Regions from separate parts of the Terribacillus saccharophilus genome, predicted to be linked through region 1. Evidence: riboswitches for the same ligand, from Rfam matches in the RefSeq annotation. Region 1 holds a riboswitch; each other region holds the start of a gene.

Evidence for each region. Region 1 has a riboswitch for S-adenosylmethionine ahead of GZ22_RS13880 (MetQ/NlpA family ABC transporter substrate-binding protein). Riboswitches for the same ligand answer to the same signal wherever they lie in the genome.
Region 2: it holds a riboswitch for S-adenosylmethionine, as region 1 does, so the genes downstream of both, GZ22_RS16155 (PLP-dependent aspartate aminotransferase family protein) here and GZ22_RS13880 (MetQ/NlpA family ABC transporter substrate-binding protein) in region 1, are expected to answer to the same signal.
Region 3: it holds a riboswitch for S-adenosylmethionine, as region 1 does, so the genes downstream of both, GZ22_RS04035 (M20 metallopeptidase family protein) here and GZ22_RS13880 (MetQ/NlpA family ABC transporter substrate-binding protein) in region 1, are expected to answer to the same signal.
Region 4: it holds a riboswitch for S-adenosylmethionine, as region 1 does, so the genes downstream of both, GZ22_RS16570 (methionine ABC transporter ATP-binding protein) here and GZ22_RS13880 (MetQ/NlpA family ABC transporter substrate-binding protein) in region 1, are expected to answer to the same signal.

What each region holds. Positions count from the first base shown of each region.
Region 1 is NZ_CP008876.1:2,769,583-2,773,857, forward strand. It holds gene GZ22_RS13870 (MerR family transcriptional regulator) at 1-276, shown strand, start outside; gene GZ22_RS13875 (cryptochrome/photolyase family protein) at 347-1,768, opposite strand; SAM riboswitch class I at 1,920-2,027, shown strand; gene GZ22_RS13880 (MetQ/NlpA family ABC transporter substrate-binding protein) at 2,122-2,931, shown strand; gene GZ22_RS13885 (methionine ABC transporter ATP-binding protein) at 2,944-3,957, shown strand; gene GZ22_RS13890 (methionine ABC transporter permease) at 3,954-4,275, shown strand, end outside.
Region 2 is NZ_CP008876.1:3,252,161-3,256,435, forward strand. It holds SAM riboswitch class I at 372-483, shown strand; gene metX (homoserine O-acetyltransferase MetX) at 560-1,627, shown strand; SAM riboswitch class I at 1,629-1,737, shown strand; gene GZ22_RS16155 (PLP-dependent aspartate aminotransferase family protein) at 1,812-3,602, shown strand; gene GZ22_RS16160 (aliphatic sulfonate ABC transporter substrate-binding protein) at 3,595-4,275, shown strand, end outside.
Region 3 is NZ_CP008876.1:769,131-773,405, forward strand. It holds gene GZ22_RS04030 (ABC transporter substrate-binding protein) at 1-813, opposite strand, end outside; gene GZ22_RS04035 (M20 metallopeptidase family protein) at 826-2,022, opposite strand; SAM riboswitch class I at 2,132-2,235, opposite strand; SAM riboswitch class I at 2,434-2,538, shown strand; gene GZ22_RS04040 (methionine biosynthesis PLP-dependent protein) at 2,619-3,719, shown strand; gene GZ22_RS04045 (aminotransferase class I/II-fold pyridoxal phosphate-dependent enzyme) at 3,731-4,275, shown strand, end outside.
Region 4 is NZ_CP008876.1:3,331,529-3,335,803, forward strand. It holds gene GZ22_RS16540 (hypothetical protein) at 1-191, opposite strand, end outside; gene GZ22_RS16545 (arsenate reductase family protein) at 304-663, shown strand; gene gcvH (glycine cleavage system protein GcvH) at 747-1,136, shown strand; gene GZ22_RS16555 (ribonuclease M5) at 1,276-1,626, shown strand; gene GZ22_RS16560 (thioredoxin family protein) at 1,638-1,943, shown strand; gene GZ22_RS16565 (hypothetical protein) at 2,029-2,358, shown strand; SAM riboswitch class I at 2,418-2,519, shown strand; gene GZ22_RS16570 (methionine ABC transporter ATP-binding protein) at 2,614-3,636, shown strand; gene GZ22_RS16575 (methionine ABC transporter permease) at 3,629-4,275, shown strand, end outside.

The sequences.
Region 1 (4,275 bases):
GTGAGCGAACTGACTGGTCTGACTGAACGAAAAATTCGTTATTACGAGGAACGCAAGCTCATTTTTCCTGAACGTTCAGCGAAGGGAAATCGCAAGTACTCTTTTTCGGATGTAGAGCAATTGATTGAGATCGCTAACAAAAGGGAAGAGGGTGTGCAAACCTTCGAAATTCGTCAGCAGATGCTGAGAGACAAGAGGAAAGAAGCGGAACGAGAGAGTCGCCAGCAAATGCTGCGAGGGCAAATCAACGCCCGCTTTGGTATACAGAGAGAGTAAGGTGTGTGTACGTATGTGTTGGGAGGCCTTGTACACAGGAAAGCCGGATGGTTTATCATCCGGCTTTTTATTATTGCTTGAATAATTCCAACGCCCGTTCTCGCTGTGTTTTGTGCTCGACGATAGGCTTTGGATAGTCTTTGCCAATGACACAATTATATTGCTGCTGCTGTTCTGTGGTCATCTTTTCCGGCGTGTGGATGAAATTACTCGGTACATCTTTTAATTCCGGTAGATATTTTTTAATAAAGTCACCATCTGGGTCGAATCGTTCGGATTGCCTTACTGGGTTGAAAATTCGAAAATAAGGTACTGCGTCAGTGCCTGTCGAGGATGCCCATTGCCAACCACCGATATTCGATGCCTCATCATAATCAATAAGCATTTCTGAGAAGTATTTCTCTCCCTCACGCCAGTCAATTAACAGATCTTTCGTTAAAAAGGATGCGGTAATCATCCGAAGCCGATTGTGCATCCAACCAATCTTTCTAACCTGTTTCATGGCTGCATCAACAATTGGAAATCCAGTTTCACCGTTTTTCCATTTTTCCAGAATCGCTTTATCTTGATTCCATTCTAAATCTCGATATTTAGGGAGAAAGGCTTTATCCTTCGTCTCGGGATAGAAATGATAGATCATGTGATAGAAATCCCGCCAAGCCAACTCCTGGATGAATGTCTCATAGCCAGCTGTACCTTTATGGCTATGCAACTTTTCCAGACTCATTTGATAAAGTGTCCTGCATGATAAGGCGCCGGTACGTAGATAAGGAGAAAGCATACTTGTACCTTTTGCAGAAGGAATATCTCTTTTTTTATCATATTCTTTCATCCTTCTATCAACGAAATTTTCAGCGCGTCTTAAGCCTTGTTTTTCACCGGCATAGCGCCATTTATCCGTCATCTTATCTAGAAGTTCTTCATAAGCAGCTTGCCCTTTTTTAAAATCGTCTCGCCGGTCGATTACATATTGCATCAATTTATCCTCATCGACTTTTTGAATCTGAGGTTTTTCAGCTTGTTGCCACTGCTTGAAATAAGCAGAAAATACTTTGTATGGGCTATTGTCTTGTTTCAGGATATCCGAAGCATGATGAATATGGTGATCCAGGAATGTGCAGACATCAATATCTTTCTTTTTTAAATAGCGAATTACTTGATCATCACGTTCTTGGCCAAAACCAACTTCGTCATAATTGAAGTAGACTCGCTTCAAATCGTTACATGTATCAATCAGTTGATTCCAAGCAGATTCTGTCTTTCCAGCAATAAAATGCACGGGAAATTCTTTTTGTACGCATGTGTCTACAAATTGTTTCAATGTATGATAATAGTAATCATAGCGGGGGGAGAAACTATCATTCAAATCCGGATTAACATGGAAAAGAAGTAGAATCCTGTCGTCCTCTGTAGCTTGATCAATCGCTTGTTTTAAAGCGGTATGATCATGCAACCGCAAATCTTTGCGGAACCATACTGCAAATGTAGCCAAATGCCTACCTACTTTCCGTTTTTCTCTTCGCTACCCTGCCAGGGTGAAGAGCAAACCAGATTGATTTTTCTATAAATTTTAAAATTATATTGACAATAACTAGATTGGAAGGTAAAGTAACAAACAGATCAACAACAAAAGTATAATGAAATTCTTATCAAGAGCGGCGGAGGAACAGGTCCTATGAAGCCCGGCAACCAGATCGATGATCTAGGTGCTAATTCCTGCAGACGGCGAAAGCTGTACTGAGAGATAAGAGAATTAGTGCATACGTATACCATGCGCCTCTCTTAATCTAGAGAGGCGCTTTTTTATTGTAGTTGATGACAGCGAAGAAAAAAGGGGAGAGCAACATGAAAAAAATCTTAAGCTTTGGACTTATCGGATTATTAGCATTATTCTTAGCGGCTTGCGGCAATGATAAATCTGCTGCACTAGCAAATGACAAAATATTAGTCGGCGTCAGCGGTGGACCACATGAGCAAGTAATGGAAAAAGTGAAAGAACTAGCAGCTGATGAAGGTATTGATGTAGAAATTAAAACATTCAATGATTACAATACACCAAACAGTGCGTTAGATGATGGAAGCCTGGATGCGAACAGCTATCAGACACTTCCTTTCCTAGAAGATCAAGTAAAGAATCAAGGTTATGAACTAAAAGAAGTATTTAAGACACTTACGTTCCCAATGGGTATCTATACTGATAAGATTTCGGATATTTCCGAATTGAAGGAAGGCGACAAGATCGCTGTACCGAATGATCCTGCCAACGAATATCGTGCGTTGAAATTGTTTGAGACAGCAGGAGTATTGAAAGTGGATCCAGAAGCAGAGAACTCTGCAACGGCTAAAGATGTTGTAGAAAATCCACTGAACCTGGAAATCGTTGAATTGGATGCTTCTCAGCTGCCAGCTCAGCTTCCGGAAGTAGCAGCAGCAGCAATCAACACGAACTTTGCAATGGGCGCTGACTTGAATATCAATGATGATGCTATCTTTGCAGAGGAATCAGAAAACAACCCATGGTCCAACTACTTTGTTGTAAGATCAGCGAACACGGACGATGAAGTGGTGAAGAAAATTCAAGAAATCTACCAATCTGATGAAGTTAAACAGTTTGTGGAAGATGAATTCCAAGGATCTGTCGTTCCAAGCTGGTAAGGGGGAAGCAGTATGATTGAACTGAAAAATGTATCGAAGACCTTTACCACTGGTAAAAAGAAAGTGGAGGCGTTGAAAGACGTCTCCTTGAAAATCAATAAAGGTGAAATCTATGGCGTAATCGGATTCAGCGGAGCAGGGAAAAGTACCCTGATCCGCTGTGCCAATTTACTGGAGCGTCCCACAGAAGGCGAAGTATTCATCGACGGCGTAGATCTTACTAAGCTTAAGAAATGGCAGCTTCGTAAAGCAAGAGGTAAAATCGGAATGATATTCCAACATTTTAATCTGCTGACAACAGCTACAGTATACGAGAATGTCGCTAGACCACTGAAGCTGAGTAAAGTGCCGAAGCATGAAATCAAGGAACGTGTTGATAAGTATCTGAAGATTGTAGGTCTGGAAGAAAAGAAAAATGTCTATCCAGCCCAATTATCAGGAGGTCAGAAGCAGCGGGTAGCTATCGCAAGAGCACTTGCCCAAGAACCGGAAGTGCTGTTAAGTGATGAAGCAACAAGTGCATTGGATCCGAATACGACGTCATCCATTCTTGAACTGCTGCTCCGAGTGAATAAGGAGCTTGGCATCACTATCTTTTTAATCACACATGAACTGGATGTCATACAGCGTATATGTGATCGTGTTGGTGTTATGCATCATGGTGAGCTGGTGGAAGAAGGATCTGTTATTGATGTCTTCACCAAACCGCAGCATCCGCAGACACGGAAATTTGTCTTTGATGACGCGAATTTCCAAGTTCCAGACAGTGTGAAAAAAGGACTTTCTGCTACAGGGCGTCTCGTTTCACTGACGTTTATTGGAGAAGCTTCGAATGAGCCATTTCTTGCAGCGATCACGAAGAAATTTGAAGTTGTTCCAAGTATACTGGCAGGCGGAATCGATCAGCTGAAAGCTAGCTCCGTTGGTAAATTGCTTATCCATTTGCAAGGGGATCCGGCAGAAGTGGAAAAGGCAATTTCGTACTTGGAGTCGCAGCATGTAACGGTTGAGGAGGTGGCGTCATGATAGAGTTCTGGACAGAATGGGGCACTGACATCACCGAGGCGTTTTGGCAGACGCTGCTGATGACGGATATTTCATTGGCTATTTCAATCGTTATCGGGCTGCCGTTAGGCATTTTGCTGGTCATGACAAGAAAAGGCGGCCAAGCAGAGAACCGAATATTTTATTCCATCGTGAATACGATTATTAACGTTATCCGATCTATTCCTTTCATCATCCTCTTGTTCTTGCTTTTGCCTCTGACAAGAGCCTTGGTCGGAACTACAATAGGTGTTGAAGGAGTTATCCTTCCGCTCGTTGTCTATACAGCGCCTTATATTG
Region 2 (4,275 bases), 480 kb from region 1:
AGCATGATAAGATAGTTAACGTCTTCGATGTTTAAGTAACTTTATCGAAGATCATTGGCATTCTGCTATAGTTTTAATTAGAAGTACTTATTCAGACTGGAGCGGCCTAGGAGCCGTGAGGATGCAATAGAGGTAGGGATTGCATCGTTTAAGTGTAAACTACCATGTGGAACAAGTACCGCGGCAAGAGGATGTATTAGGTATCCTCTACTTACAATAGAAAAGTTACATTATTAGCCCCGCATTGGCATTAGCTGATGCGGGGCGTCCAAATTTCTGGGGGATTTTACAGCGTAAATGGAAATTTCAGAATTTATAGTTGACTCATATTTTAACCCATGCTACAATCCTGTTAACAAATAAATAGCAAGCTCTTATCAAGAGAGGCGGAGGGACTGGCCCGACGATGCCCGGCAACCTGCAAGCAGAAATGCTTATAAGGTGCTAATTCCTGAAAGTGCGTATGCACTTTAGAGATGAGAGAGACATGTCGGTACATATTGCCACCCTGTCCTCTCAGGGTGGTTTTTTTATTTTGAGGGGAGGAAGTGTACGGAACATGGGGTCACAACAGTCATACCAAACCGGAAAACTTCTAATAGGGGATATCGAGCTTGAATCAGGTGAAATCCTTTCACAGGTGGAAGTAGCTTATGAAAGAAGCGGACCCGAATCAGGAGAAACGGTGCTGATCTGCCATGCGCTGACAGGAGATCAACTTGCGGCTGGTAATGGTACAGTTCCAGGCTGGTGGAGCGGATTGCTGAAGCCTGGAGGGTTTATCGACACCGACCGGTATCAAATAATTACATGTAATGTGCTGGGCGGCTGCAATGGCACAACAAGTGCCTTATCGGCAGATCCAGTTTCAGGTGATAGGTATGCGGCAGCTTTTCCTGCTATTACGATCCGTGACATGGTTTCGGTTCAGCGCCTTGCATTGGAGAAGCTAGGAATCTCTCATTTAAGGGCTGTGATCGGCGGATCTTTAGGAGGAATGCAAGTACTGGAATGGGGTGTCATGTATCCAGATTTCATGGATGTGCTGATCCCCTTGGCGGCAACTCCTTATGTAAGTGATTACGCAATTGCCTATAATCACTTAGCCAAGACAGCTATCACTTCCGATCACGATTGGAACAATGGTAACTACACAGCAGATAAACCACCTGCTGCGGGTCTCGGACTTGCAAGGATGGTAGGAATGCTTACTTACCGCTCTGATCACCAATATAATGAACGCTTCCGTCGCGCTGCCTCCCGCAGGGACGATGCAGCTTATGAAGTGGAATCATATTTGAACTACCAAGGAGAGAAGCTCGTCAATCGCTTTGATGCCAATTGTTACGTGACATTATTAGAAGCGATGAACAGCCATGATATCGGAAGGGGAAGAGGAGGATGGCAGTCTGCTGCTCAAAGTATAAAAGCGATTGTACTGACATTCGGCTTCTCCAGAGATCTGCTGTTTCCGCCGGAAGAGATTGAACGCTTTGCAGCGGCAGTTCCGGGTGCCCGTCATATAGACGTTAAAACAATTTATGGACATGATGGCTTTCTGCTCGAATTTGAAAAATGGGGACATCATATCCGTGAGGTGCTTCAGCAGCCTATGAAAATTTCATAATAACTTATCAAGAGAGGCGGAGGGACTGGTCCTATGATGCCCGGCAACCTGCAAGCAGCAATGCTTGGAAGGTGCTACTTCCAGCAAACAAAGAGTTTGAGAGATAAGAAGTTTCATGCTTATGCAGCAGCTTCTTACTGGAAGCTGCTTTTTTCATCTATATAAAAATTGGAGGAATGACAAAATGACAGATCAAGTATATAAAGCAGAGACATTAGCATTACACGGTGGTCAAGCACCAGATCCGACAACAGGTTCAAGAGCAGTACCGCTTTATCAAACAACTTCATACCTTTTCCATGATACAGATCATGCTGAGCGTCTATTCGCATTGGATGAACCAGGTAACATTTATTCCCGTATTGGTAACCCTACCGTCGATGTATTAGAAAAACGGATTGCATTGCTGGAAGACGGCGTTGCAGCAGTTGCAGTTGCTTCTGGAATGGCAGCAATCAGTTACAGCATCCTAAATCTGGCTGCAGCTGGAGATGAAATCGTAGCAGCGACCAACTTATATGGCGGAACGTATAATCTATTCCAAACGACACTTCCGCGTTATGGAATCAACGTAAAATTCGTCGACCCAACTGATCCGGAAGCTTTCCGTGCAGCGATTACAGACAAAACGAAGGCTGTATTTGCAGAGATTATCGGAAACCCGAGTCTGCATGTACTAGACGTGGAAGCCGTAGCCGAAGTGGCGCATGATGCGGGTATTCCGCTAATCGTTGACAGTACATTTGCTACACCTATTTTGAGCAAACCGATCACATTAGGTGCTGATATTGTTGTTCACAGTGCGACGAAGTGGATTGGCGGTCATGGTACTTCTATTGGAGGATTGATTGTTGACGGAGGCAGGTTTGATTGGAATTCACCGAAATTTCCGACATTTACAGAGCCGGATCCGAGCTACAATGGCATCCGCTATGCATTTGATTTCGGAACCCTTGCTTTCAGTACAAAATTGCGTGTGCAATTACTGCGTGATTTAGGCGCTGCGCTTAGTCCGTTTAATGCATGGCAGCTGATTCAGGGGCTAGAGACTTTGCACTTGCGCGTTGAACGCCACGTCCAAAATGCAGAAAAGCTTGCGAACTATCTTGAGCAGCATCCCGCAGTTGATTGGGTTGCTTATCCAGGACTCAGCAGCCATCCATCCTATGAATTAGGAAAGAAAGTACTTCCATTTGGTACTGGTTCCATTGTTAATTTTGGTATTAAGGGTGGCAGAAAAGCTGGTGCTACACTGATCAATAATGTTGCACTTTGGTCACACGTTGCCAACGTCGGAGATGCAAAATCATTGATTATACATCCTGCATCAACGACACATCTGCAGCTGGATGCAGAAGGGCTCGCTGCTACGGGAGTGAAAGAGGAATTGGTACGCTTGTCTGTTGGAATTGAGTCAGTGGATGATCTTATTCATGATTTGGACAGAGCATTGGAAAAAGCGACGGGAATCCGTTCTGAATCACGGAAAATCGTCATCAATGATGAAGCCGTTATCCGGGAAGCACTCGGCAGTGCGACAGATGCGACAGGCCGTCAAAAAACTATTGCAGTAGTAGGCTTGAGCAGTAAGGAACAGCGCCCAAGCAACCGTTTGGCTCGCAAGATGCAGCGACTTGGCTACAAAATTATTCCGGTTAACCCTGCTGAAACGAGTGTATTGGGAGAAAAAGCTTATCCCGATTTGACAAGCGTGCCTGAGAAAATCGATATTGCTCAGATTTTCCGCAGTCCCGAAGCAGCTGTGGAGCTAGCTAAGGAAGCAGCCGAAGTACGTCCAGAAATCTTCTGGCTCCAAGAAGGTGTCGTTTCGCAAGAAGCTGTTGCTATCGCCAGGGAAGCAGGATTGGAAGTTGTTCACAATCGCTGCACATACAAAGAAGCACAGCGCCTGCGCGGAACAATAAGTACTTATGCCTGTGAACTGGATAACAAAGGAGTAACGATTGATGAATAAGATTCCCCTTATAGATAAAAGAAGTTTACTAGCTTTACTTAGTTTAGTTGTAATCGTATTTCTGGCAGCTTGCGGGAACTCAAGCAGTGCATCTGGTGAATTAAAACAAATTCGCTTGGATTATGCTTACTACTCTCCAGCAAGTCTGGTGATAAAGAACAAAGGATGGGCAGAAGAAGCATTCAAGGATTCTGACATTGAAGTGACTTGGACACTTAGCCAAGGGAGTAATAAGGCACTTGAATTTTTAAACAGTAACAGCGTGGATTTTGGTTCTACAGCTGGCAGTGCCGCCTTGCTTGCCAAGGCTAATGGCAATCCGATTCAAGGTATATATCTGGCGTCCAAACCAGAATGGACAGCATTGGTTGCGGCAAAGGACAGCGACATTAAAGAGCCTGCCGACTTGAAAGGAAAGAAAGTCGCCGCTACTGTTGGAACAGATCCGTATATCTTCTTGCAGCGTACTTTGCAGGAAGCTGGTCTAGATGAGCAGGATGTCGAAATCGTCAACCTGCAGCATGCCGACGGAGCGAGCGCTTTGCTCTCAGGTGATGTAGATGCATGGGCAGGACTTGATCCGCATATGGCAAAGCTTGAACTAGAGAATGACGCACAGCTTTTCTATCGGAATGAAGACTTCAACACATATAATTTCCTGAACGTTCGGGAA
Region 3 (4,275 bases), 1.5 Mb from region 1:
AAGCGGGATCGATTGTACATAATCATATAGATCTGTTTTAAGTCCATTGAGCATGACTTGCGGATCCTTTACGATCTTGAAATGAATCGTATCCAGGTATGCGGTTTTCTTACCTGTCAAACCGCCCCAGTCTTCTTCTTCACGAGATTGATAGTCATCGAATTTGGAAAGGACAATTTCATTCCCGCGCTTCCAGGAATCAAATTTGAATGGACCTGTACCGATAAGCTGCTCGTTTGTCAGCGGCTGCTCACCTGCTGCTTCAGCAATGTCAGCTGGAATGATGACAGCTGATGCTTTTGGTGCAGACATATCAGTAAGCAAAGCGGTATACGGATCGTTGAGCGTAATGACCAATGTCAGGTTATCTGTTGCTTCGACTGAATCAACATGTGTTGCAGCGATCTTACCGACAGAGGAGACCTTCAGCCAGCGGTCGATTGATGCTTTTGCGTCTTCAGCTGTTACGTCTTGCCCGTTATGGAATTTCAGTCCGTCACGAAGCGTGATCGTATAGGTTTTTTTATCATCACTGACGGTATGATCGTCAGCAAGCAAAGGGCGTACTTGATAATCATGATCTATTGCAAATAAACCTTCGTAAATATGCCAGCCAATTTTTCTAGTAGCACTTTCTCCGGAATACATCCAGTCAAGCGTATCGGGATCAGCTGTCATGGCAACATTTAGGTCACCGCCTTCAACGGGATCTCCGCCGCTTGCACCGGAACTGCTGCTGGAATTGCTGGAGCACCCGAATAGGGCAATAGTGGCCATCAAGCCGAATAATATAAGTGCAAACTTCTTATTCAATATACTTCCTCCTTAGCTTCCCAATAACGAGAATACAATTTTCGTAAATGCTTTTTCCGTGATAAGCAAAGCTCGCTCATCGATGTCGAACTTAGGATGATGATGTGGATAATGTGTGGCAGTATCCTCATTGCGGGAGCCAACTTTAAAGAAGCTTCCGGGTTTCTCCTGTAAATAATAAGCGAAGTCTTCAGCGCCCATCCCAGTTTCAAGCGGAATAACCTGTTCTTCACCGAATTCTTCGGCAAACAGACGCTGCAGAAGTGCGGTTTCTTCCGGGTGGTTGTAAAGAGCAGGATAGCCGTGCAGATAATCAATTGAATAGGTTGCGCCGAATCCAGTTGCAATACCGTCTACAATGGACTCTATCTGTTTTCTCACCTGCTGGCGGATATCAGCATTAAACGTCCGGACTGTTCCTTCCAATCTGGCGGTATCCGGAATAACATTGAATGCTTGGCCAGACTGGAACACACCAAGTGTCACAACTGCTGATTCCAGAGGGTTGACTCTGCGGCTGACAATCTTCTGCAATGCGCTGACAATATCACTGCCGATGACAATTGGATCGACAGCTTCATGTGGAGCTGCGCCATGACCGCCTTTTCCTTGGATGGTGATCGCAAATTTATCAACTGCTGCCATCTTGAAGCCTTCGCCAACACCGATCTTTCCGATAGGAGCAGCCGAATTAAGGTGGGCACCGTAAACATAGTCCACACCATCAAGTGCACCATCTTCAATCATTGCTTTCGCGCCGCCTGGAGGAACTTCCTCAGCTGGCTGGAACAGGAAGACCACTTTACCTTTCAGGCTTTCCTTGTGCTTGATCAATGTTTTAGCAGTTCCGAGCAAGGCGGCTGTATGACCGTCATGACCGCAAGCATGCATGACGCCAGATGTCTTGGATCGATACGCAGTCTCTTTTTCATCTTCAATCGGTAGCGCGTCGAAATCGGCTCGCAGAGCAATCGTTGGGCCTGCTGTCTTTCCTGCAAGTGTAGCGACGATGCCATAACCGCCGATGTTTGTCTGGATATCTTCATAACCGAAGCTGCGCAGTTTATCAGCGATAAAACGGGCTGTCTCTGTTTCCTGGAAACTCAATTCGGGATGCTGGTGCAAATATCGTCTCCACTCAACCACTTCAGCGAAATTGTCTTCTAGTTCCGTATGTACTTCTGCTATTCTCTGCTTGATCTGTTCCATTTCCAACCTCCTGTAATAATCTTGATATTTCCAATGGATATAATCGGAATTGATGCTAAAAAAAGACCCTCTTCCAGACAGAAGAGGGTCTTTTAAAGATTTTCCGCTCTTCTTATCTGCAGTGTTATACACCTGGAATTAGCACAGTACTGCACCTTGCAGCCTGTTGCTTTGGTTTCGTTGGGCCATTCCCTCCACCAATCTCGATAAGAAATATTAGTTGTAAGGAAAAGGATAGACCGAAAAGTTCTGGGTGTCAATCCTATTTTTTGTCACTTTTTTTCCTAATGAGCTGTACTATGCTAAAAATTACATCAGAAAAAGATTCATTTGGCAGAAAATTTTAAATAATGCTTGACTGTATATTTTTGTGTGTTAACATAGCTTTAATATAAAAATTAAATAGAAATTTTCTTATCAAGAGAGACGGAGGGAATTGGCCCGATGATGTCTCAGCAACCAGTCTGAGAAAGACACGGTGCTAAATCCAAAAGGTATCCGCCTTAAAGATAAGAAGCTGATTCGGTCATGACTGAACCTTCTTCCTTTTTGGGGAGAAGGTTCTTTTTTTGTTTAAGAGAAGGGTGAGAAGCGGTATGGGAAATAGTTTGGAAACAACATTCGTGCAGTTAGGAAATCGCAGTGACGGAATAACAGGAGCAGTGAATCCGCCAGTGTATCTGTCCACTGCTTATGCACATGGAGGAATCGGCGAATCTACCGGGTATGATTATTCACGGACGAAGAATCCTACTCGTTCTGTCCTGGAAGAAGGTTTTGCAATGCTGGAAAAAGGCGATCGAGCTTTTGCATGCAGCTCAGGCATGGCAGCAATTCAGCTTGTATTATCCCTTTTTCGTTCAGGCGATTCACTGCTAGTGCCAGAGGATATTTATGGAGGCACCTATCGACTGTTTGATTTCTATTCAGATGCATATGACGTATCGCCGGTATATGCGCCATTTCATTCCGTTGAAGAGACTGCAGCATTGATAACGGAAGATACAAAAGCAATTTTCCTTGAAACACCGACAAACCCGCTCATGCAGGAAATCGATATTGCTGCATATGCGCAATTAGCAAAAGATCATAACCTGCTGTTGATTGTTGATAATACGTTTCTGACGCCTTATTTCCAACAGCCGATAACAGAAGGGGCAGATATTGTCATCCATAGTGCGACGAAATATATCGGCGGCCACAATGATGTTTTAGCCGGTCTTGTAGTGAGTAAGGGCTGTGAATTATCAGATCGATTAGCAGTATTGCATAACGGCACGGGTGCTGTCTTGTCACCGCTCGATTCCTGGTTACTCATCCGCGGCTTGAAGACGCTGCCGCTACGAATGCGGCAGCACCAAGCAAATGCACAGCATATTGCAAATTACCTGGCAGAGGAGTCAAAGGTGAAGGATGTCTTGTATACAGGCAAAGGTGGAATGCTTTCGTTCCGTGTGCAGGACAGCAGCTGGGTCGATACATTCCTTCGCAGCCTAAACATCATCACGTTTGCAGAAAGCCTTGGTGGGGTGGAGAGCTTTATAACGTATCCGACAACACAGACACATGCGGACATTCCTATTGAGGAGAGGGAAGCCAGAGGAATTTGTGATTGTCTGCTTCGCTTCTCGGTCGGAATTGAAGAAGCAGAGGATTTGATTGGTGATTTACAGCAAGCATTCGCCAAACTGGATTAGGAGGTCATCATATGGAAGAACAACATGCAGAAACGACGTGTATACGGGGATCATACAAAGAGCAACGTACAGGAGCGGTCAATGTGCCGATTTATCTATCGTCTACCTTCCACCAGGAAAGCTTTGATGATTTTGGTCCATTTGATTACAGTCGTTCTGGCAATCCGACACGAAAAGCACTGGAGCAAAAGGCCGCTGAATTGGAGTCCGGCACAGATGCTTTAGCATTTTCATCTGGCATGGCAGCAATATCCTCAGCGTTCATGCTGCTGTCGGCAGGTGATCATGTCATTGTGACTGTGGATGTATATGGTGGAACGTATCGTTTTGTGACAGAAATCCTTCCAAAATTCCAGATTAGTCATTCCTTTGTAGACTTAACAGATTTGGATGCTGTTGAAGCAGCTGTACGACCAAATACGAAGGTCATTTACCTGGAAACACCGTCTAATCCCTGCTTAAAGGTGACAGACATCCGGGCAGTTGTCCGGATAGCAAAGCAGAACGATTGTTTAACTTTCTTGGACAACACCTTTTTGACTCCGCTGTATCAGCA
Region 4 (4,275 bases), 560 kb from region 1:
CGCTGATGCATCTGGCCGATAGTGTGCAGTGCTTCCTGGGCATCTGTCAGCTGCACTTCACCGGCAGCGTGCTGTGCTTTTTTTGCTGCATTCAAGTTCCAGTTCAACATATCACTCAAGTACAGCAAATCTTTTCCTGAAATCATCTCCGGCGGCTGCAGCATAACATTTTGCGGGTTTTCTGCTGGCATGGGATCCCTCCTCTTTTTCCTTTCTATCGTACCCGGGATCCTGTCGATTATTCTGTGAGAAAGATGTAAAGGACTATGCTAAAATAGCAGTATGAAAAGGAAGGTGATCTGTATGTTCCGATTTTATTGGTACCCGAATTGCAGTACATGCAAAAATGCAAAGAATTGGCTGGATGCGAATGACGTATCCTATGAAGCGATACATATCGTAGAGAATCCGCCGAGTCCGGAAATCCTGCAGGAAGCAGCGGATAAAAGCGGATTGCCGCTTACGAAACTGTTTAATACGAGCGGGAAAGTATACCGAGAGGGCGGCTATAAGGAGAAAATCAAAGAAGCAGATGATGCCCAGCTCAAGTCATGGCTATCCGAAAACGGTATGCTGATTAAGCGTCCGCTTTTAATTGGTGAGAAGTCAGCGGCAGTCGGTTTCAAGCCAGAAGCATATGAGACTGTAACTGCTTCGAATTAAGCTGAAACAGTGGTAATTTTATCTATTACCTCTTATAGTAAATATGTTAGCTATTCTTGTAGAAAATAGGTGGAGGAATAAAAATGAGCAACTTACCGAAAGATCTACGTTACACTGAGGAACATGAATGGATTAAAAAAGAAGATGGCAATCAGTACCGAATCGGTATTACCGACTTCGCCCAGGATGAACTCGGAGACATCGTATTCGTGGAACTTCCGTCCGTCGGTGACGAACTGAAAGCAGACGAGCCATTCGGAAGCGTTGAATCTGTAAAAACAGTGTCCGAGCTGTATGCTCCGATCAGCGGAAAAGTCGTAGCTGTGAACGATGATTTAGACGACAGCCCTGAATTCGTAAATGAATCCCCATACGAGAAAGCATGGATGATTGTAGTGGAAGCAGATGACGATGCAGCTTATGAAAGCTTGCTATCTGTAGAAGATTACGAAGGACGGATTAAAGAGGATTAATTTTTTGGGTCCTTGTTGATATCTGTTAGCAAGGGCAGCGGTCTCTTTTCATATACTATGGCAAGCGTTCGTTGCTAAGCCTTTATCGGGGCACGGGCAAGGAAGCAATCAAATATCGATCAGAATAGGTGATGCCAGTATGGGTGATGAAGAAAAAGTCATTATTGTAGAAGGACGCTCGGACAAAGAGCAGATAAGGAAGATCATCGATGAGGAAGTGACGATCATCTGCACCAATGGCACATTGGGCATCGAGCGGCTGGAACAGCTGTTGTATGACTATGACTTGGATCACAAGCAAGTATATATTATGGTGGATGAGGATAGCGCTGGTCATAAGCTGCGAAAACAGTTAGCACGAGAGCTGCCGCATGCCCAGCATATTTACGTAGACAGAACCTATCGAGAGGTAGCGGCGACCCCGGCCCCTGAATTGGCCACAGCCCTGCTTAGCAGAAGTATCATGGTGCATCCATTCTTCCTCGTCTGAAGAAAGAAGGGATGAATATCAACGTTATTAAAACCGAGGTCCAGACAGTCACACAACAGGAGCAAGCAAGAATATTTGTACACACGCCTTTTTGCGGTACATGTCAGCTTGCAGAAAAAATGCTCCTTGCAGTGGAGGCCGTGACAGGCCAGGAATATTATCACAAACTGAACGCCTCTCTTTTTCCTGATTTTATGCAGGAGAATAAGATTGAAAGTGTACCTTGTCTCATTACCTTCAAACAGGGAGAAGTTCAGGAAAAAATATATGCGTTTCATTCCGTTCAGCATATGCTGGCGAAGACGCTGAGCGAATAAAACAGCTTTCCAATCTGGAAAGCTGTTTTTTCTTGCAGGAAATCAGAACAAGAAGAGCCAAATACAGTGTAGGGGGGAATGGCGGATGATCATCGAAAAACTGACAAAGCTCAAGCATCAGATCGAGGTAAGAGAGGATCTGCTGCCTTTATGTAATGATAAGCGGCTCAAGGTCTTCATTGAATGGGGAGATGCACACTTCGATTTGCATATAGATAGAAGCAGCCTCACGACCCCAGCTTCTAAGCCTTATGGTATTTTACATATACGTACCGATGAGCAGACACTGCAGGAGCTTCTTGATGGTGAGGTACAGCTTCGCAGTATCCGCAAGCAGCAAGTAGTGGACGGCGATTATCAGCATATTCTGCTTGTAGAGGCCCTTCTATTTCTGGGAGGTAAAGGAAGTCTGTGAAATATGTTGACAAGAATATTGACTAGATGCTAAACTCCTTTTAGCAATCATATACCAAACTCTTATCAAGAGTGGCGGAGGGACTGGCCCGATGAAGCCCGGCAACCACAGGTTTTCCTGTATGGTGCCAATTCCTGCAGGGAAACCTGTACAGATGAGAGAACAATTATCGAACGCAACTGCGTCTTTTTGTTCTCAGAACAAAAAGGCGCTTTTTTATGCTTATAAAGCAACACGAGGAAGGAGGAGCGGATATTGATCACCATCAAAAACCTCTCCAAGATATATCGCACAAAAAAACAGAATATTACAGCAGTCGATGAGCTTAATCTTACAATTGAGTCAGGTGAGATTTTCGGCGTGATTGGTTACAGCGGTGCTGGAAAAAGTACTTTTGTTCGCCTTTTAAACCGCTTAGAAGAACCGACAGCTGGTGAAATAATAATCAATGGCAAGGATATCGTTAAACAGCGTAAAAACGAACTTCGTCTAGCCAGACAAGAAATCGGGATGATCTTCCAGCACTTCAATCTGCTATGGTCCCGTACTGTACATCAAAATATTGCTTTTCCATTGGAAATCGCAGGTGTACCGAAAAAAGAAAGAAAAGAAAAAGTTGATCGTCTGATTGAGCTAGTCGGACTAAAAGGGCGCGAAAATGCGTATCCATCTCAGCTGAGCGGCGGACAGAAACAGCGTGTCGGCATTGCAAGGGCATTGGCCAACGATCCGAAAGTTCTGCTTTGTGATGAAGCAACATCTGCGCTGGATCCGGAAACTACTGACTCTATCCTTGACTTGCTCGTGGACATTAACAAACGCCTCGGACTGACTATCGTATTGATTACACATGAGATGAATGTTATCCGAAAAATTTGCCACCGTGTAGCTGTTATGGATACCGGAAAAGTTGTAGAACAAGGCGATGCAGCGCATGTATTCCAGGACCCGCAGCAAGCTATCACGAAACGCTTCGTTCAGCAGCTGGATGGAAGCGAACAGTATAATTCCTTATCGGCTGCAGTAGTAAAAGAAGGTACAGGCACAATCGTGAAGCTTTCCTTCTCTGGAGAAAACGTGAATCAAACAGTTGTCAGTCAGACTGCTAAACAATTCGATGTTGATATCAACATCCTGCAGGGCAGTGTATTGCAGACACAAACCGGAGCAGTAGGAAACCTGTTCTTACAGCTGGTGGGTAATGAATCGGAAGTGGAGAAGGCACTGGACTTCATCCGCGGAGCGAACGTGAAAGCGGAGGTGCAGGAACTTGTTTGAGAAGTGGTTTCCGAATGTAGATATTGCAGATTTGAACACAGCCATCTATGAGACATTCTATATGACGATCCTTTCCTTGATCGGTACTTTCATCATCGGTATTATCCTAGGCCTTTTGCTTTACCTGACTAGTAAGGGCAAGCTTTGGGAAAATAAAGTTGTCTACGGTATTGTAGCGGCGGTTGTAAACATATTCCGGGCGATTCCGTTCATCATCCTTATCTTACTTCTATTCCCGTTTACCGATTTTATCGTCGGTACGATCCGCGGACCAGAGGCAGCATTGCCTGCACTTATCATCGGATCTGCACCTTTCTATGCTCGATTAGTTGAGATTGCATTGAAGGAAGTAGATAACGGAGTAGTAGAAGCGGCTAAGGCAATGGGTGCAAAGAACAGTACGATTATGTTCAAAGTACTATTAAAAGAATCTATGCCGGCACTTGTTTCTGGTCTTACTGTAACGGCAATTGCGCTAATCGGTTCTACAGCAGTAGCAGGCGTTATCGGAGCAGGCGGATTAGGTGACTTTGCTTACTTCTATGGCTTCCAGCGTCGTCAGTTTGATGTTGTATTCATCTGTACGCTACTAATCGTTATTGTGGTATTTGTCTTCCAATTTATTGGAGACTTGATTTC